2 regions of the Mycobacterium spongiae genome follow, and region 1 is predicted to be linked to the other one. Evidence: riboswitches for the same ligand, from Rfam matches in the RefSeq annotation. Region 1 holds a riboswitch; the other holds the start of a gene.
What was found. A riboswitch is a leader RNA that binds a small molecule or an ion and turns the genes downstream of it on or off. The one in region 1 is predicted to bind cobalamin.
Positions count from the first base shown of each region.

Region 1 (10,121 bases):
GATCGGTGCGAGCACCGCACCCGACGCCAGTAACGGCGAGGTCAGCAGCGGCAGCAGCGCCGGGAGCAGCCCAACGGTCTGTTCGAGCAGGGTCTTCAGCAACGCGATCGTATCGGTGATGATCGTCCCAACGGCTTCGACGCCGGTGAACAGGATGGTGAAGCCGATGGTGACCGGGTTACCGGTGGCGAACGCAGCAGCCAGGTCCGCAGCGATGAAGGCGAATGTTTGCGACAGCAGAGCCACGTAGGTACCGATATCCATCGGGAAGCCGAGGGCGAACGCGATGTTCGCCGGGCTGAGGTAGGTCAGCGGATTACCGAGAATGAGCAGAAAAGGATCGATGCCAGAAAACATGGCTTGCAGAAACGGGATGTTCGCCACCCAGTCAACAAACGGTTGTAGTACCGCGTTGTAGAACTCGGTGTAGATCCGCAGCAGCCATTGTTCGAACGGACTGAGATTGTCGGCGGGCGACGTTGCTGCTTGGGCGGCTGCGACCGCCTGCCCGTCGACTTTCACGATCGGGGGGGCCGGTGTGGTCTGCGGTGTGGCGGCAACAGCCGCGGTCGAGGCTACCTGGTAGGTACCCATGACGGTGGCGGCCTGAATCCACATCCGGACGTAGTCGGCTTCGTTGAGCGCGATTGGGATGGTGTTGATACCAAAGAAGTTCGTGGCCGTCAGCACTGCGTGAGTGGCGTGATTGCCGGCCAGCTCCGCCATCGTCGGCATCGCGGCCAAGGCAGTGGAGTAGGCGACGGCCGTGGCTTGTTGTTGGGCGGCCATCGCGGCGCTGTCGGCGCCGGCCTGCATGAGCCACGCGAGATACGGCGCGTGGGCCGCCACATAGGACCCAGATGTCGGCCCCTCCCAGGCGCCGGCCGCCACATCACCGAGCAAAATGGCCAACTCGTCAGCTGCGTCGGTGTAGGTGACGCTGAGCGAACTCCACTGCGCCGCCGAGGCCAGCAGCGGGCCGGGTCCGGGGCCGCTACTCAGCAGCACCGAATGCACCTCCGGCGGCGACGCCAGCCACATCGGTGCGGTCATCGACCACCGCCAGCACCCGGATGCCGGTCGACGCCGCATAGGCCATCGCAGCTCGCTGCATGGCCTCTCGGGGCTCGGCCTACCATCAAACGTCCTCCGATACGACGGGATGCCCGCCGCCCGATGGGACGTTGCAGCCGCGAGAGCTGATCACCGGCGCTCCAATCAGCGCAACCCTGCTCTTCGCGATGGCCGTCCGCCCGATCCACGAGGCGACGCGCGCCGGGCGACACTCGCCCGGCGCAACTGGCAGGTCTTCGGACTCACAGGCACGCAGCCAAAACGCTGCGCCTACTGGCCGTCGCTTCCCGGCCCCAGAGCTGTGGGCCAGTGCCGATGACGGCGTTCGTTCCTGCATACCGCTGCGGGACAGTCCCGGATTCACACCGGGTTCCCTCTCACGGCGAACCTGAATAAGCGGTCGCCGATTGATGCTGACGACACGCAGATGCCGCCAGCAAACCAGCTGCGGGCTTTACGCTAGTCGACGCCGCATATTCAGCCCAGCCGTCACAGGTGAGTCACAGGGAACGCTCAGCCAGCCACGGCGCGCCTTCCCGGTGGTGTTCGCAGCGAATCTGTTCAGGTGCAGGGTATCCCGTGCGGCCCCCCAATCCAGTGGCCCGGCGGTGAGTGCCAGGGGCAGACCTGCTTGATGTGCCCCGGCGATAACGGACGCGGGTTGATCGGATGGTCGACATGCGGTCCCGGTGGTCGTGGGATTCGCGGCCCGGGATCGGCCTGCGCGATGCCCGGACCGAGCCCCAGCGATACGGCACCCAGCAGGCCGGCGAGTCCGACCGTCCCTCCGATTTTCTTGATATTCATCACTGATCCCCCTAACGAGCGGCCCAACCAACATCGCACTGGCGTTTAATCCGAACCGCCACCGACCGCGCGTGACTTCCACGGTACTCGCGTTGCAGGAGCGTCGTTCTCGATCCGGCCACTCGCCTTTGCCACGAGCGTGCTCGGTGTCAAAGCCGCACTGGGCAGGGTGTTAACTCGGGTTGCGCAGTGGGAGCCCGGCGGCTTGGTAGATCGCATCGATGACGGTCATGTTCTTGACCGCATCCTCCGGCGTCGTCGTGACCGCTCGCCCGTGCAACACAGCGCCGGCAAATGCGTCGAGTTGATAGGCGTAGGACGGCCGACGTGGAAAACGTTCCACCCTTTTGCCGCGTGCTGCCCGCACCGTCAGCCGGTGGAAAAACTGGGGAACAACGGGATTGAGCACTCTCAGCTCGCCGCGATCGCCAACCACCCTGGCGCTGATGTTGAGCAGGTCCGACGACCACATCGAGCAACGGACCTGGCCCGTGTGCCCACCAGCAAAACGCAGCTCGGCCGTCATGGCACGGTCCACCTGTTGATCGCGCGTCTTCGCCTGTGCCGAAACCACTTCCGGGCTCTCTCCGCCGAACAGGCGGGCCATATGAACCGCGTAGCAACCGGCATCCATCGTCGCGCCGCCGGCAAGCGAGTAGTTGTAGCGGATGTCGGAGAACTTTGGCAGCGGGAAGCACATCGCCGTCTCCACCCGCTGCAGCGTGCCCAGTTCGCCGGACCCGATGATCTGTTCGATGCGCAACGTCAGCGGATGGTAGCGGTAATGGAAGGCCTCCATCACTACCCGATCCGAGGCGGCGGCCAGTTCGGCGATCTCAGCAGCTTCGGCGGCATTGGCGGTAAACGGTTTTTCGCACAGCACGTGCTTACCGGCCGCCAATGCAGCCCGAGTCCATTCGCCGTGCAAGCCATTGGGCAGCGGAATGTAGACGGCGTCGAGGGCCGGGTCGGCGATCAGTGCCTCGTAGCTGTCGTGGACCCGGGCGATCCCGTGTTTGGTGGCAAAGGCCTGCGCCCGTGACGGGTCGCGTGCTGCCACCGCGGCGACAAGGGCCTCGACGTGGCCCGCGGCCGGCTTGATGACCGCCGCCGGCGCGATGTTGGCCGCGCCCAGAATGCCGATCCGCACCGGTGCCCCGTGTCCAGTCACGCACAGACGCTAGCACCTAAGCGGACCGGTCGCCGCCGCCTGAGCAGGCTAGCTGGTAGGGCCGCCGCGACGGGCGAACGCCGGGGCGTTCTCGGGCCGCACCCCGACACCGACGAAGTAGGCAGGTAGCCCCGAGAGCCACGGCAGCCGCTCGACCAGGCGAAGCAGCATCGCCGGAGGGGTGGGGTCCGCACCACGCAGCAGCGGGCCGAGCAACCTGCGGTGCAACATCCGTTGCACCGCTTGGGTCACCGCGGTGGGAACCACCCGACGACGACGGACCGCCGCCAGGTCGCGACATGTCACCCGGTGCCTGCGCAGCGGATCGGCCAACACGGTCGCCGCCGCGACGGCATCTTGCACGGCCAGGTTGATGCCGACCCCTCCGACCGGGGACATCGCGTGCGCCGCGTCGCCGATGCACAACAACCCATCAACGTGCCACCGACGCAATCGATTCACCTGGACGTTAAGGTGCTTGACCTCATCCATCGACGTGAGACCGGCCACCGACTCGGCCGCTTCGGGCAACAGCGCAAGAACTTCGTTACGAAACTGCTCGATACCCCGCTCGCGCAGCTCGGCGTCACTGCCCTTCGGCCCGATATACGCGATCTGGAAGTACCCTTCGCGGGGTATTACGCCGAGCCCTTTGCCGGGGCCATAGCGCGGCAAGAAAGAGAAGTGCCCTTCGCCTTCGTGCGGCAATTTGAACCACCACACATCGAAGTCCACGGGATAGTCATGCGCCTTGAGGCCGGCTTCGTGTCGGGCGATCGACCACCGACCGTCGCAGGCCACAGTCAACTCAGCGCGCAACTCACCCGGACCGTCGGTGCCCTGATAACGCACTCCGGTAACCTTGCCGCCCTCGTGGAGCAGCCCGGTCACCTCGGTCTTCATCCGCAGCGTGAAGGTCGGCTCGGCTTGGGCAGCTTCGGCGAGCAAGTTCAGCAGGTCCCATTGCGGCACCATCGCGATATAGGGATGGGGTTGGCGTCGCAGACGGCCGAAGTCGATGTAGGTCACCGAGCGCCCGTTCGAATCCAGCGTCCCTTTGTGCACCTCGCTGTAGTTCAGGGCCGAAAAGCGCTCCCATAGACCCAGCTGATCGAGGAGTCGCATCGTGGTGGGGTGCACGGTGTCGCCACGAAAGTCGCGCAGAAAGTCACCATGCTTCTCCAGGAGGGTGACCTCTACGCCGGCCCGAGCCAGCAACAGCCCGAGGACCATCCCAGCCGGGCCGCCACCAACGATCGCGCATGTGGTTGTCTCACTCATGGTTGCTCAAGCATAGGGGCCCGCAACGCGCCTCCCCAACACGCCATCATCGGTCCGGCCGGCGTCGGCGAGCCTTGAGGCCGCGTCGGCCGCCGAGCCTGGCCACCGGGCGGGCAAGCCATTGTGGTGATCTTGTTGTCACGCAGCGGCCCGCAAAAGACTGGGCCCGAAGTCACGGCCGCGACCTGCTACGCGGAGGGGATCGGATTCATGACGGACACGATTCAAGCGCTCTTACGACAGCGCCTATCAGATCCCGCGATCGCGGTGAAATATCGTGATGTGCGCTGGACCTGGCAGCAGTATCTGGCGGAGTCGACCGCCCGGGCCGCGACCCTGATTGCTGCCGCCGATCCGGGCCGCCCGATGCACATCGGCACGCTGCTGGGCAATACCCCCGAAATGGTGGCCCAGATCGCCGCGGCCGGGCTGGGCGGCTACGTGCTGTGCGGTCTGAACACCACGCGCCGAGGCCAGGCGCTGGCCGACGACATCACACGAGCCGATTGCCAGATCGTCGTGACCGATGCCGACCACCGGGCGCTGTTGGACGGCGTGGACGTCGCGGACGCTCGGATCATTGACACCTCGGCGGCGCACTGGTCGGAACTCGTCGCCGGTGCTGGACCCTTGGTTCCGCATCGACTGGTCGAGATGATGGACCCGTTCATGATGATCTTCACCTCCGGAACCTCGGGCAATCCCAAGGCGGTGCAGGTGTCGCACTTGATGGCGGTGTTCGCCGGCCGCAGGCTGACCGAACGCTTCGCCCTCACCGCACAGGACACCTGCTATGTGTCGATGCCGCTGTTTCATTCCAACGCGGTCGTGGCGGGGTGGGCGCCCGCCGTGGTCTCCGGCGCCGCGATCGCGCCGGCCAAGTTCTCGGCGACCAACTTCCTCGCCGACATCCGGCGGTACGACGCCACCTACATGAACTATGTCGGCAAACCTCTCGCCTACATTCTTGCCACACCGGAACGACACGATGACGCCGATAACCCGCTGCGAGCCGCATTCGGCAACGAGGCCAACGACAAAGACATCGAGGAGTTCTCGCGCCGGTTCGCCGTGCAGGTCGAGGATGGTTTCGGCTCCACCGAGAATGCGGTCATCGTGATTCGCGAGCCCGGCACACCCCGCGGTTCGATCGGCAAGGGCGCCGACGGTGTCGCGGTGTACAACAGTGACACGGTCACCGAGTGCGCTGTTGCGCGTTTTGACGACAACGGGGCGCTGGCCAACGCCGACGACGCCGTGGGAGAACTGGTCAACACGGTCGGATCGGGCTTCTTCACCGGCTACTACAACGACCCCGAGGCCAACGCCGAACGGCTGCGTCACGGCATGTATTGGTCCGGGGACCTGGCGTACCGAGACGCCGAGGGATGGATCTATCTCGCCGGGCGCACCGCCGATTGGATGCGGGTGGACGGCGAGAACATGGCGGCCGCACCGATCGAGCGAATCTTATTGCGCCACAATGCTGTCAATCGTGTAGCCGTATACGCCGTCCCGGACGAACACGTGGGCGATCAGGTCATGGCCGCGATCGTTCTCAATGCGGGCTGCACTCTGGAACCAGACTCGTTTTGCGCATTCCTCGACGCTCAGCCCGACCTGTCCCCCAAGGCCCGCCCGCGATACATCCGCATCGCCGGCGACTTGCCCAGCACGGTGACACACAAGGTGCTCAAGCGCGAGCTCGCCGCGCAAGGCACGGTCGTGGGCAAGGACGAAACATTGTGGGTGCGCGACGTGCGCGGCACCGCCTACCGCCAGGAAGGTTCAGCTTAGCAACGCTAGTGGTCTCGCCCGGGAATGCGAGTTTGGGCTATCCTCGGCGTTTCGTCGATGATTGACGCTTCAGTGGCGCACGATGACGACTATGACCGACTCTACGACCGAATCCAGGACCGAACCGAGTACCACCCGGGTGGCCGTCTACTTCGACTTCGACAATATCGTCATCTCCCGCTACGACCAGGTGCACGGCCGCAACACGTTCCAGCGGGACAAGGCAAAGGGTTTGGACAAAGAACGGCTGCGGCAAGCGACGGTTGACCTCAGCGCAATCATGGACTTCGCCTCCTCGTTCGGCACCCTCGTGCTCACCCGCGCGTATGCGGATTGGTCCGCCGACGTCAATGCGTCCTATCACGGGCAGCTCGTCGCCCGCGCGGTCGATCTCGTGCAATTGTTCCCGGCAACGGTCTACGGGAAAAACGGCGCCGACATTCGTTTGGCCGTCGACGCGGTCGAGGACATGTTCCGGCTGCCCGACCTGACGCACGCGGTCATCGTCGGCGGAGATTCCGACTACATCGCACTCGCTCAGCGCTGCAAGCGCCTCGGCCGATACGTTGTCGGCATTGGCATAGCTGGCGCCAGCAGCCAGTCGCTGGCCGCCGCGTGCGACGAGTTTGTGACCTATGACGCGCTCCCGGGAATCTCGCCGATTCCCACAGCGCCGCAGCTGAAGAAGCGCCGACGCCGCGCGACCGCCGCCGAACTCGACGAAGAGCCAGCGCAGCCGGACCCACAGGCTGCCGCCACCGGATTGCTCGAACGCGCGCTTCGCATGGCCCAGGAAAAGGATGACGCCGACTGGCTGCACAATTCCGTGGTCAAGGCGCAGATGAAGCGGATGGACCCGTCCTTCAGCGAGAAGTCACTGGGCTTCAAGTCATTCAGCGACTTCCTGCGCTCGCGCAACGACCTCGTCGACCTCGACGAGAGCAGCACAACCCGGCTGGTGCGCTTGAAGAGCGACGCGGATTCCTAGAGTTTGCGTTACTTGTCGATCTCGCCGGCGATTCCACGCTCGATGGCAGCTCGGGTGCTGTCCGGCAAGACGATAAGACCCTCGAGTTCCTGGCGCGCCAAACCGTAGGCCCGCTCACGTTCCTGCGGTGTCGCCGCGGCATCGGCTGCTAGCCGCAGCAGGTTCTGGGCGCGCGCTATCCGCTGCTGTTCGTCACGGGAGAAGTCGGCTCGGCGCCTGCGCACCGCCTCGGCTTCGGCGGCATCGAACGCCGTCACATAGTGTTCGACCGCATCCAAATACTGGCGAGCTGCCTCCGGGTCGTCGAGCAGATCCTCAGCACGCGGTGGCTTGTGAAATTCGGCCCGCAGTTTGGCCTTGTGGAAGCCCATCGTCAGCGGTTCCCGCATGTCCGTCATGACAGGGAAGTCCAACAGCTTGGCGGTGTCGAGCTCGTACTCGAGCCAGCGTGCGTCGGTTCCCTCATGGGCGCCGACCGCGCGCGCAATCGCCCGCCACCGCGCCGCGTCGTCTCCGCCGGCGGGACGGTCGAACTCCGAAGTCTTTTCCGGCGCTGGGCTCGCGGGCGCCTCTCCCACGCGTCGAGCGTACGAAGAGAACGCTTTGAAGCCGGCGTAGAGCACGCCGATCAGCGGCACGATCACGACCAGCAACTCGGCCAACCGAAACAACAGCCCCACCAGGCCAGGATGCCACCATTGCCGAGGCGAAGGATCCTTGCGCCTACCGCTTCTGGATCTGGCCAGCGGCCACTTGGTCGGCGAACCTGACCGCGATGCCGGCGGAAAGACGCGACATGACCTCCGGCGCGTTCGCGGCGACTCGCGCCAACACCTTTTGGCGCATCGGCGCCACGGTAACCTCGCTGCGATTGCGCTCAATCGCGGTGACGACCGCCGCGCCCACCTGCTCGGGCGTGCCGGTGCCGATCAACGGCGGCGCGTCGGCTCCGGAGTCGGCGAACATCCCGGCACCGCTGATCGCTCCGGGACTCACTACCGAAACTCCCACGCCGGCCGGCCGCAGGTCATCGCGCAGGCACAGCGCGAAGCCACGGATGCCAAATTTTGTCGCGGCGTAGAGCGAGGCTCGTGCCGTCGCTGTCTTGCCCGAGAGCGAGGAAATGTAGACGAAGTGCCCGGATCCGCGCTCGGTGAACCTCGGGATCAGCTCCCGCGTCATCTGTATCGGTGCCTCGAGGTTGACTCGCAGTGCGCGCGCGGTTTCTCCGGCGGTGAAGCTGTCCAGCTTGCCGGAGGCGGGCAATGCCGCATTGGCGACCAGAATGTCGATCTGGCCCGCTGCGGTAAGCAGCCGAGGGGCCGCATCTGGCTCCGCAAGGTCGCTGACGATCGTTCGGTGGCCATCGCCAGCCAGCGCGGCGGCCAGCTCGTCGAGCTCCTGGGGCTTGCGCGAGCTCACGATAAGGTGCGCCCCGCGGCCAGCCAGCGCGGTGGCGATCGCACGCCCGAGACCACCAGTTGCACCCGTGAGCAGAACAGTCTTTCCCATCAACTCCATGTCGGCGACGGTAGTCGATCGTTCGGGGTTCCAGCATGCGTCGGGGTCAGCCGTCGACCAACAAAGGCCACCTGAATTGAGGACCCAAGTCACTAGAGCGCGCGTGTGGGTCTGGGTGAGCATGACCGCGTGACCGCTTCTTCCTCTGCTTTCCCCGCTGCCGGATCCATCCCGATCGACACCGTCACCGGCGACCCTGTCGTGCGTGTCGATGCTGGCGCGACCGTCGTCGAGATTGCCAACGCGATGGTCGCCGACAACATCGGCGCCGTCGTCGTCGGCGACGACGACCCACCCACTGCGCTGGTCAGCGAGCGCGACATCGTTCGGGTCGTGGCTGCCGGGAGGGACGTTGCCGCCGTCCGAGCCGCCGACGTGGCCAGCACCACGTTGGTGTGGTGTGACGCTGACGCCACCGTCGACGAAGTGGCGACCCGGATGATGGACCGCTATATCCGCCATATCCTGGTGGAGCGCGATGGCGCGCTTGTTGGCATCGTCTCGGCCCGCGACCTGCTCGGCGTATACAGCGCCGACGCGGAGCCCACGATCGGCTGACCGCCTAACCGCGCGCGGCCGATGCAGCCCGCCGAACGGCCGCGCCCGGTGCCCGCCTTCACCTGCCGGTCTGCGTCCTCACACGAATATCGTCGCGAAGCCGGCCTTTGGCGATCTTGCCGCCCGGTGATCGTGGGAGTTCGTCGATTGCAATGAGTCGTTCCGGCAGGATTTCCTTGGAAACGCCCTGGGCCATCAGGTAGTCGACCAGCCCAGCCAGATCGACGGTGTGATGGTCAGCAAGCTCTGCGTAGAGGCATACCTTCTCGCCGAACGTCTGGTCGGGCATCGCGACCGCCGCGGCCACCACGATCGCGGGATGGGTCATGGCGGCAGCTTCGACCTGTGGCGCGCTGATGTTCTTGCCACCGCGAAGGATGAAATCCGATGTGCGGCCGGTGACGGTGAGATATCCATCCGCATCGATCTCGCAAATGTCGCCGATGCGCATCCATCCGTCCCCGGTGAACAATGTGTCGTGGTCGGCAGCGCCCAGGTAGCCGAGGCTGGTCGCCGGACCTCGGCACGCGGGTTGGCCTCGCCCCTCTTCGGTGACATCGCGGTCTCCGTCGAAGAGCCGAACCGCCATTTCCGGCGCAATCCGGCCGGCGGTGCGGAGTCTGCGCTGCCGCGAGTCACCCACCGTGGTCCCGCTCAACAGCCCGGTCTCGTTCGAGCCGTAGAACTGCAGGATCGTGGCGCCGGTGAGTTCCTCGAATTCCGCCGCGGTTCGATATGGCAGCGCCTCACCGCCGGTGAAAACGACACGCAGCGAACTCAGGTCGTAGCCCGCACGACCCGGATCGGCCATCATCATCGTCAATTGTGTACTGACACAGCATAATACCGAGACCCGATGACGGGCTATCGCTTGATAGGCCGCCTCAGTGGCGAAGCGCTGCAGAATTACCGCGGTGGCCCCCA
Region 1 is NZ_CP046600.1:2,661,419-2,671,539, reverse strand. It holds gene F6B93_RS10840 (PPE family protein) at 1-1,041, opposite strand, end outside; cobalamin riboswitch at 1,285-1,497, opposite strand; gene F6B93_RS10835 (Gfo/Idh/MocA family protein) at 2,054-3,052, opposite strand; gene F6B93_RS10830 (FAD-dependent oxidoreductase) at 3,101-4,333, opposite strand; gene fadD1 (fatty-acid--CoA ligase FadD1) at 4,544-6,130, shown strand; gene F6B93_RS10820 (NYN domain-containing protein) at 6,222-7,118, shown strand; gene F6B93_RS10815 (hypothetical protein) at 7,127-7,798, opposite strand; gene F6B93_RS10810 (SDR family NAD(P)-dependent oxidoreductase) at 7,842-8,639, opposite strand; gene F6B93_RS10805 (CBS domain-containing protein) at 8,769-9,197, shown strand; gene F6B93_RS10800 (class I adenylate-forming enzyme family protein) at 9,256-10,121, opposite strand, start outside.

Region 2 (10,121 bases), 1.6 Mb from region 1:
CCGGACCGGCGACCAGGGGTGCGGCAGAAAAGATCGAGCGCTTTGGTGAAAACGCTGATACCGGCGCACGACCCTCGTAGTGTTTTTGTTGCCAAGTTCTGTGAATGGTGGCGGGATCGGATCCTGTGTTGTTGACGGGAGGCACCATGAGCCGCGGTGACGGCCCTGTGGTCAAGATCAGCGCCAAGATCAGCCTCAAGATGGCTATGAAGGGATGGCGTGATGAACTTTATGGTGTTGCCTCCTGAGATCAATTCGGCACGAATCTTTGCCGGTGCCGGGTCAGCCCCAACGCTGGCCGCCGCGGCCGCCTGGGACGGACTCGCCGCCGAGTTGGGGGAAGCGGCAACCGCATTTTCATCCGTCACAGCGGATTTGGCCGCTGAGGCATGGCAGGGTCCAGCGGCGGCGGCGATGGCGGCCGCGGCAGCCCCATATGCCACCTGGCTGGGCGCCGCCGCCGCGCGGGCTCTCGGCGCCGCGCAACAGGCCCAGGCGGCCGCGGCGGTGTTTGAGGCCGCGCGCGCTGCCACGGCGCATCCACTATTGGTGTCAGCCAACCGCAACCAGTTGGTGTCGCTGGTGCTGTCGAACTTGTTTGGCCAAAACGCTCCCGCCATCGCTGCCACCGAGGCCGCCTACGAGCAGTTGTGGGCTCAAGATGTCGTGGCCATGGTGGGCTATCACAGCGGGGCATCCGCGGTGGCCGCCCAGCTCGCACCCTGGCAGCAGGCCTTGGGTGCGCTGCCCGGCACGGTGGCGAGCTCGGTGGGCGCTGGCGTATCCGCGATGGCCGGCGCCCCGGCGGCGACGGTCGGCTCGGTGGGCGCTGGCGTATCGACAGTGGCTGCTGCCCCGGTAGCGGCGGTGCGCTCAGTGGGCGCTGGCGTATCAGCGGCGGCCGCCGCGCCGATAGCGGCGGTGCGCTCAATGGGCGCTGGCGCGTCGGCGATGGCCGCGGCGCCCGTGGCTGCGTTGCGCTCGGTGGCCGCGGGAGCGGGTGCGCCCGTGGCCGCCGCTATGGCTTCGGCGGCGTCTAGCCCGGCTGCGTTGGCGATCCCCGCGTTGGGAATCGGCAACATCGGCATGGGCAACCTGCTCAGCATCGGCAATATCGGCAACTTCAACCTGGGCAGCGGCAACACCGGCGACTACAACCTCGGCTCCGGGAATATCGGCAACTCCAACCTGGGTAGCGGGAACATGGGCCAGGCCAACCTGGGCAGCGGAAACTTCGGTTTCTTCAACCTCGGCAGCGGCAACATCGGCAACAGCAACTTCGGCTGGGGAAACTTCGGCAGCCTCAACCTGGGTAGCGGCAACGTCGGAGATAGCAACTTCGGTTTCGGCAACATCGGTAGTGGGAACTTCGGCAGCGGCAACTCCGGCAGCGCCAACTGGGGCGGTGGCAACCTCGGCTCGTTCAACTGGGGTCACGGAAACTTGGGCAGCAACAACATCGGCTTCGGCAACCTCGGCACCTTCAACCTGGGCTTTGGCAACAACGGCACCAACAACATCGGCTTTGGGCTCACCGGCGACAACTTGGTCGGCATCGGCGCACTGAACTCCGGGATGGGCAACTTCGGCTTCGGCAACTCCGGAGATGGCAACATCGGCTTCTTCAACTCCGGTAACAACAACATCGGCTTCTTCAACTCCGGAGACGGCAACTTCGGCCACGACAACGCCGGCAACATCAACACCGGCTTCGGGAACGCGGGCTCGACCAATACCGGCTTCGGTAACTCGGGCAGCGTCAACTTCGGCTTCGGTAACTCCGGCTTGCAGAACATGGGAGGCGGCAACGCCGGCGGCAACAACGTCGGCTTCGGAAACTCCGGTGGCTTCAATATGGGCAGCTTCAACTCGGGCTCCACCAACACCGGCGACTTCAACTCGGGCTCGACCAACACCGGGTGGGCCAACTCGGGCGACACCAACACCGGTCTGTTCAATGCGGGTGACTTGAACACCGGTATCGGCAGCCCGGACAACCAAGCGGTGGCTAACTCGGGCTTCGGTAACACCGGCACCGGTAACTCGGGCTTCAACAATTCCGGCGTCGGTAACTCGGGCTTCGAGAACACCAACGGCGGGGGCCTCGCTCTCGGCAGCGCAGGTCTGCTCAACTTGGGCGAAGGAAATGTGGGCATCAGCAACTCGGGCGACGGGCTGAATACAGGCTTGTTCAACACCGGCTCCGGGAATGCCGGTGTGGCGAACTCAACCTCCGGCGGTGCATTCACCGGCGCCAACTCGGGTGTGGCCAACTTGGGTACCGAGAGCTCGGGGTTCTTCAATACCGGTGATATGCAGTCGGGATTCTTCGACTTGTCCACTATCTTGTTTGCGACCGCGGCCAGCGTGGGAACCCAGCTCACCACAACGGCTGCCGCGCTCGCCGCGGCCCTGCCCGCGATCGACGTTCCGGTCTTCAACGTGGGCATCGGCAACATCGGCGAGTACAACCTGGGCAGCGGAAACATCGGCTCCTTCAACCACGGCCTCGGAAACATCGGCAACGCAAACCACGGCAGCGGCAACACCGGCAACGCCAACTGGGGCAGCGGAAACATTGGGTTCTTCAACTGGGGCAGCGGCAACGAAGGCAGCACCAACTTCGGTTGGGGCAACATCGGCGACCTCAACCTCGGTAGCGGCAATGCCGGCGACGGCAACTACGGCTTCGGCAACCTCGGCAGCTTCAACTGGGGTAGCGGCAACCTGGGGAGCTCCAACATCGGCAAAGGCAACCTCGGTTCCTTCAACATCGGCTTTGGAAACAACGGCAGCACCAACATCGGCTTCGGCAACCTCGGCGACTTCAACCTGGGCTTTGCCAACAACGGCAACAACAACATCGGCTTCGGGCTCACCGGCGACAACCAGATCGGCATCGGCGCACTGAACACCGGTATCGGCAACATGGGCTTCGGCAACTCCGGAGACAACAACATCGGTTTCTTCAACTCCGGCAGCAACAACGTCGGCTTCTTCAACTCCGGCGACGGCAACACCGGCTTCGGCAACGCCGGCGCCACCAACACCGGTTTCTGGAACGCCGGCAGCACGAACACCGGCTACGGCAACGCCGGCAGCATCAACTTCGGCCACTGGAACGCTGGCAGCTCGAACATGGGCAACGGCAACGCCGGCAGCTTCAACCTGGGCTTCGGCAACGCCGGCAGCACCAACACCGGCAGCTTCAACTCAGGCTCCCTGAACACCGGCGACCTCAACTCCGGCGACACCAACACCGGGTGGGCCAACTCCGGTAGCACCAACACCGGCCTGCTCAACTCCGGTGATCTGAACACCAATATCGGCAGCACCGTCGATCAAGTCGGGCCGAACTCGGGCTTCGGGCACACCGGCACCGGCAACTCGGGCTTCTTCAACTCCGGTGATGGCAACTCCGGATTCCAGAACGCCAACACCGGCGGCGGGGCCATCGGCCACTCGGGCCTGCGCAACTTCGGTGACGACACCAACGTCGGCTTCCTCAACTCCGGCACCAACAACACCGGCATCTTCAACGGCGGCAGCTCCAACACGGGGTTGGACAACTCTGGCAACGGCAGCTCGGGCGTGCAGAACTCGGGCGACAACAGCTCGGGATTCGACAACTCCGGCGACAACCAATCCGGTTTCAACAACTAGAACCGCAACGGGCACGGGGCCAGGCCTGAAACGCCTCCTCATTGACTCGCGACTCGTCGTTGCGCCAACTCTGGGGTCGTGGCCGAGTTGCGTTCGCGAGGTCGATCCCAGCACACCGAGGAGACACACTCAGCTCATTGCACTTGATGGAGCAGTGGTTGCACCTGGGCACCGACGAACCTGACGAAGTCCTCGATGTCGACGTTGGCGGCGGGTTGCAAGACCAGGGTGTCTGTTCCGGCGTCGATCCAACGCTGAGCAGCGTCGGCTATAGCCGGGGCATCATCAGGTGCGGTGATTTGAGCGAGATCATCAAATCCCGAGTCCAGGATTTCGTCATCGACACCCGTTCGTGCATCCGGATCGGTGGCGCACAACACGTAGGTGACGATCGAATGCGACTTGATCGCAGATTGGTTGGCTCGGCCCCGGTCAATGTGACCGATCGCGGCGCGCACCGCATCAGGCGCTGTGCCATCTGCAAGGACAGTTCCGGTGGCCAGTTCTCCGCTGAGTTGAAGTGTCAGGGGGCCTTTGGCGGCCACGAGCAAGTCAACGTCACCTTCAGGAGGCCACGCCAGGCGGACATCACTCAGGGACATATATTGGCCGTGGTAAGAGACAACCTCTCCGTCCAGCAGCGCAGTCAAGCAGGTGACGTACTCGCGTAGCAAGGTCATCGGCGAGCTGACCTTTCCACCGATCTGGCCCATCCAATCCTGAACGCCGTGGCCAACTCCAATCCGAACCCGGCCAGGGAAGGCGCGATCCAGCGTGGCGATCTCCATCGCGGTGAGGGCTACGTTGCGCATGGGTACCGGTAGCACACCGATCCCTACGGTGAGCCGAGCGCTGTGAGATAGCGCAATGGCTGCAGCAGAGATACCACCGGATAGGAAGCAGTCTTCCCACAGCCACAGCTCGTCTAGCGCGGCTTCGTCGGCAACACGAGCCGTGGCAGCCAGCCTTTCAGGGCCGAACTGTGGCAGATAAACGCAGCCGAGCCGGACCTTCGGTCGAGGGAAATTATGGTCGCTGAAGTTCAACGTGCCGTGCAGACTCATAACTGGTGAACATCCCACAACCCACCGACAACCACGACCGACCGGCCTATAACCCCGCGGAGCGCCGCCCCCGCAGCGACTACCGGCGCACCCTCATTGACAAAGCCGGCAAAGTAGGACTAGCCACGGTCAAGGGCTGACAGCGCCGGATTTTAGAGATGTCGTCAGCGGCTGACCCAGCCACTTCTGGCTAGGGCCGCTATCCGATGCCGGTCCGGGGGATCACACTGGGCCGTGCGGTCACCACATTCGGATTGGCCCCACCACGGCCCAACATCCCGCCGGGCGCCCCAGCCCCAGCACCACCCATACCCATGGGCATCGGCATCATCCCCATCGGGCGACCACCCGCCGCGGCCATCTCGGCCGTATTCGGCATCGCACCCAGCCCCGACACCGCCGAACTGGTGATCCCTTTGGGCACCGACCCCTCCCACGTCGGCGGCACCGACATCGCACCCACCAACCGCGCCTTACCCAATTCGCCGGCCATCCCCGAACCCAAAGCCCCGGCACCGCCCAGGCCCTCCAACGGAGCAACATCACCGGCCAACAACGCACCATCAGCGGCGGCCAACCCGCCAGCCTCAGCCCCAAATGTCCCCGCAGTCGCGCCTGTCTGCCCCAACTGCATCAACGGCCCAATAAGCATGCTGGCCGGCATCGCCACCGCCTGCGAGGCCCCCAACACCGTCTCCACCGGCACCGCCGAGGCCATCGCCGGCAAACTCTCGGCCGCGCCCTGAACCACCGGCGACAACGCCCCCGTCGCCGCCGTGGCCATCCCGGCAAGCTGACCATTCACCTGCGCACCAATAGCGGCGACCTGCCCACCAATAGCGCCCAACCCCGCCAACTCCAGCGGCGGCACACCAAAGGGCGTCAACGCCGCGGCCACCGACGTCGCCCCCGCGTCATAGCCCACCATCGCGGCCACGTCCTGAGCCCACATCTCCACATAGTCGAACTCGGTCGCCGCGATCAGCGGCGTGTTCTGACCCAAGAAATTCGTCGCCACCAACGACATCAACGCCGTGCGGTTGGCCGCCACCGCCGCTGGATGCACCGTCGCGGCCAATGCCGCATCAAACGCCAGCGCCGCCGCACGCGCCTGGCCCGCCGACAACTCCGCCTGGCCCGCCGCAGCGCTCAACCACGCCACATACGGTGCCGCCGCAGCCGCCATCGACACCGACGCCGGACCCGACCACGGGCCATTGGCCAACCCGCTCAGCACCGACTGAAACGACGTCGCCGAACCTGCCAAATCCGCCGCCAACCCGTCCCAGGCCGCCGCCGCCACGAACAGCGGGCTCGACCCCGCACCACCAAAAATCCGCGCCGAGTTAATCTCCGGCGGCAACCACGAAAAATCCAGAATCATCACAACCCCAACCCAGCAGCCCGCAAAGCGGATCCAGTAGTCACACGGCCAACGGCTATCGCCGATGATAGCCATTCATAGGACATTCATAGAAATAGTCGCCTATGGCGACTATTTCTCCAACCGAATAGTACGGCATGCCCGCACGAAAGTCTGCACTTTGGCGAAACCTCCTTCGACAGTCTCATCACCATAGATCAGATCTCTGCGCAATCACTTCCGCGGCCCGATCGCTGTCGAGGCGCACCGGGCACGACCGCAGCCTAGAGAGCGCGCGTCGCCAATCCTTGAGAGACACCGTCCCGCGGTGCGCCGCCGTGCATAGCAAGTCCGCCTCCCCCGATTGGTCGGTGTTGAGATCAACTATATGTTCTTCTCCAGAGATGCAGGCCAGGCGGTCCGAGGAGGGAGCATCATGACTGCAATCGACCGCTTCCGATACGACGGCAAGCGAGCGCTCGTTGTCGGTGGCGCGACGGGCATGGGCGCCGCCGCGGCCAAGACAGCGGCAGAACTCGGCGCCGAAGTTGTCGCGATGGATTACGCGCCGGTGCGCTACGACGTCGCGCACGCAATAAACGTGGATCTGCGCGACCCCGCTTCAATCAACTCGGCGATTGATCAGATCGGCGGACCGGTACACGCAGTGTTCTCTGCCGCCGGCGTCGCAGATGGTCCAGACCTTATGAGGATCAACTTCATCGGCCATCGCCATCTCATCAAGCGACTGCTTGACAACAACCTGCTCTCGTCGGGCTCGGCGATCTGTTTGATCTCCTCAGTCGCCGGCATGGGGTGGGAAAACGATCTGCCGCGACTGCTGGAGTTTCTGGCCACGCCCGACTATGCGGCGGCCCAAGATTGGGTATCGGCGCACGAGGCCGACGGCATCATCCATTACGGCTTTAGCAAGAAGGCCATCAATGCCTACGTGGCGACCCAGGCCTATCCCCTTTTGAAGAAGGGGATCCGCATCAACGCCATTTGCCCCGGTCCGACCGACACCCCGCTGGCCCAGGCCAACGCAGACCTGTGGCTCACCTTTGCGCAGGACTATCGGGACGAAACCGGCTCCAAGGTCCATACCCCGGAGCAGATGGGCGATGCCATGGCGTTCCTCAACAGCGCCGCCGCTTTCGGGATCAGTGGAATCACGATGCTGGTGGACTACGGACACACGATGTCATCGCTCACCGGTGCGTACCCGCCCGGCAAACCCATCATCGATCTGATCATGGGCCGCGCCCCGCTGCCCTAGCGGTAGCGTCGGGTCATGGCGCGCATCATCGTTATCGGTGGCCACGGCAAGATCGGACTGCGACTGGCCCGCATCCTGACCGAACGCGGCGACCAAGTCAGTTCGGTCTTCCGCAATCCCGATCACTCCGACGACGTCGCCGCGACGGGCGCCAAGCCGGTGGCGGCCGATATCGAACAACTCGATACCGCCGCGCTGGCGCAACTGTTGGCCGGGCACGATGCGGTCGTCTTTTCGGCTGGCGCAGGGGGCGGCAACCCGGCGCGGACGTACGCGGTCGATCGTGATGCCGCAATCCGGGTGATCGATGCCGCCGCGCCAGCGGGCGTTCGTCGTTTCGTGATGGTTTCCTACTTCGGCGCGGGTCCCAACCACGGCGTGGCAATCGACAATCCGTTCTTTCCGTACGCGGAGGCCAAGGCGACCGCGGATGCTCATCTACGGGCCAGCGACCTGGATTGGACCGTGCTGGGACCGGGCCGGCTCACGCTCGAACCCGCGACGGGCCGAATCGCTGTGGGTGCGGGAAAAGGCACTGTCGCAAGGGCAAATGTCGCACTTGTTGTGGCCGCAGCGCTGAGGGACGCCTCGACCATTGGCCGAACCATCGAGTTCAACGACGGAGATGTCCCGATCACCGACGCGCTGGTGGCCGCAGAGTAACCTGGAGCACGCAGCTGGTCTGCCGTCGCCACATGATGCTGGCGCCGGCATCGAGCGAAGCAACGATGCGTCGCGAGAGGGAACCCGGTGAGAATCCGGGACTGTCCCGCAGCGGTATGCAGGAACGACCGCCGTCTTAGAGCACTGGTCCTTAGGAAATCTGAGGCTGGGAAGCGACGGCCAGTAGGAGCACCACCGAAGTGCGCGCCTGCAAGTCCGAAGACCTGCCAGCCGTGCCGGGCGCGCCGCGTCCGGCGGCTCATCGCCTCGTGGAGTGGGCGCGTGGCCGTACCCGGCGATGGTGTGTGCGCATATTCGCACCCGAGCTGGATCGGCGCTGTGTCAACGGGCGGTGACCATCCCGTCGATTGAAGGACAGCTCGTGACCCAGCTAGACCGTCGTCAACCTTTTACTGCAACCATTACCGGCTCCCCCCGTATCGGCCCGCACCGCGAACTCAAGCGTGCGACCGAGGGCTACTGGGCCGGGCGTACTAGTCGATCCGATCTGGAGTCCGTTGCCGCGACCCTGCGCCGCGACACGTGGTCGGATCTGGCCGCCGCCGGCTTGGACTCGGTGCCGGTGAACACCTTCTCCTACTACGACCAGATGCTTGACACCGCCGTTCTGCTTGGCGCGCTACCGGAACGAGTACTCGGGGTCTCCGACGAGTTGGACCGCTATTTTGCGGCCGCCCGCGGCACCGAGACCATCGCGCCGCTGGAGATGACGAAGTGGTTCGACACCAATTACCACTACCTGGTTCCCGAGATTGGGCCGGCAACCAGGTTCACGCTGAACGCGGACAAGGTGCTGTCCGAGCTGAAAGAGGCCCACCGGCAGGGGATTCCGGCGCGCCCGGTCGTCATCGGGCCGGTTACCTTCCTGCTGCTGAGCAAGGCGGTCGACGGTGCGCCCCGACCCATCGAACGGCTCGAGGAATTAGTCGGGATCTACTCGGAGCTGCTGTCGTTCCTCGCCGACGGCGGCGCCCAGTGGGTGCAGCTCGACGAGCCGGCGCTGGTGACCGATATCTGCGCCGACGCGCCCGCGCTGGCCGAGCGGACGTACACCGCGCTGGGATCGATGTCCAACCGGCCGGCCATCCACGTCGCCACCTACTTCGGTGACCCGGGCGCAGCGTTGGCGGCTTTAGCCCGCACGCCCGTCGAAGCGATCGGGGTCGACCTGGTGGCAGGTGCGCGCGCGGCAGTGGCGTCGATCGTCGGGGCACCAGAACTGGCCAGCAAGACACTGGTGGCCGGCATCGTCGACGGACGCAACATCTGGCGCACGGACCTGGAGTCGGCGCTGAGCCGGCTGGCAACGCTGCTGGGTTCGGCGGCGACGGTCGCAGTGTCTACGTCTTGCTCGACGCTCCACGTGCCCTATTCGCTGGAGCTAGAAACCGACCTGGATGACGATCTGCGCAGCTGGCTGGCGTTCGGGGCGGAAAAGGTGGCCGAAGTTGTGGTGTTGGCGCGTGCGCTGACCGACGGGCGCGACGCGGTCGCCGAAGCGATCGAGGCATCCAATGCCGCGGTGGCGGCCCGCAAACGCGACCCGCGCCTGCATAGCGAGCAGGTTCGCGCCCGCATCGACGCAATCGTCGCGTCCGGCGCGCATCGAGGAAACGCCGCCGACCGCCGCGCCAGCCAGGACGCGCGGTTGCACCTGCCATCGCTACCGACCACGACCATCGGCTCCTACCCGCAGACCGCGGCGATCCGCACCGCCCGCGCGGCCTTGCGGGCCGGCGCGATCGACGAGACCGAGTACGTCCGCCGGATGAAAGCCGAGATCGCCGATGTCATTGCCTTGCAGGAAAGGCTGGGACTCGACGTGCTGGTACACGGTGAGCCCGAGCGCAACGACATGGTGCAATACTTCGCCGAGCAGCTGGAGGGCTTCTTCGCCACCGAGAACGGTTGGGTGCAGTCCTACGGCAGCCGCTGTGTGCGCCCACCGATCCTCTACGGCGACGTGTCCCGCACCCATCCGATGACGGTCGACTGGATCACCTATGCGCAGTCGCTGACCGACCGGCCGGTCAAGGGCATGTTGACTGGACCGGTCACGATCCTGGCG
Region 2 is NZ_CP046600.1:4,256,910-4,267,030, forward strand. It holds partial or broken gene F6B93_RS23810 (PPE family protein) at 223-753, shown strand; gene F6B93_RS17270 (beta strand repeat-containing protein) at 952-3,663, shown strand; gene F6B93_RS17275 (LLM class flavin-dependent oxidoreductase) at 3,798-4,727, opposite strand; gene F6B93_RS23455 (hypothetical protein) at 4,733-4,867, shown strand; gene F6B93_RS17280 (PPE family protein) at 4,927-6,111, opposite strand; gene F6B93_RS17285 (SDR family oxidoreductase) at 6,527-7,369, shown strand; gene F6B93_RS17290 (SDR family oxidoreductase) at 7,385-8,032, shown strand; cobalamin riboswitch at 8,061-8,278, shown strand; gene metE (5-methyltetrahydropteroyltriglutamate--homocysteine S-methyltransferase) at 8,415-10,121, shown strand, end outside.
Region 2: linked by a shared signal. The riboswitch ahead of metE (5-methyltetrahydropteroyltriglutamate--homocysteine S-methyltransferase) and the one ahead of F6B93_RS10840 (PPE family protein) in region 1 are both predicted to bind cobalamin.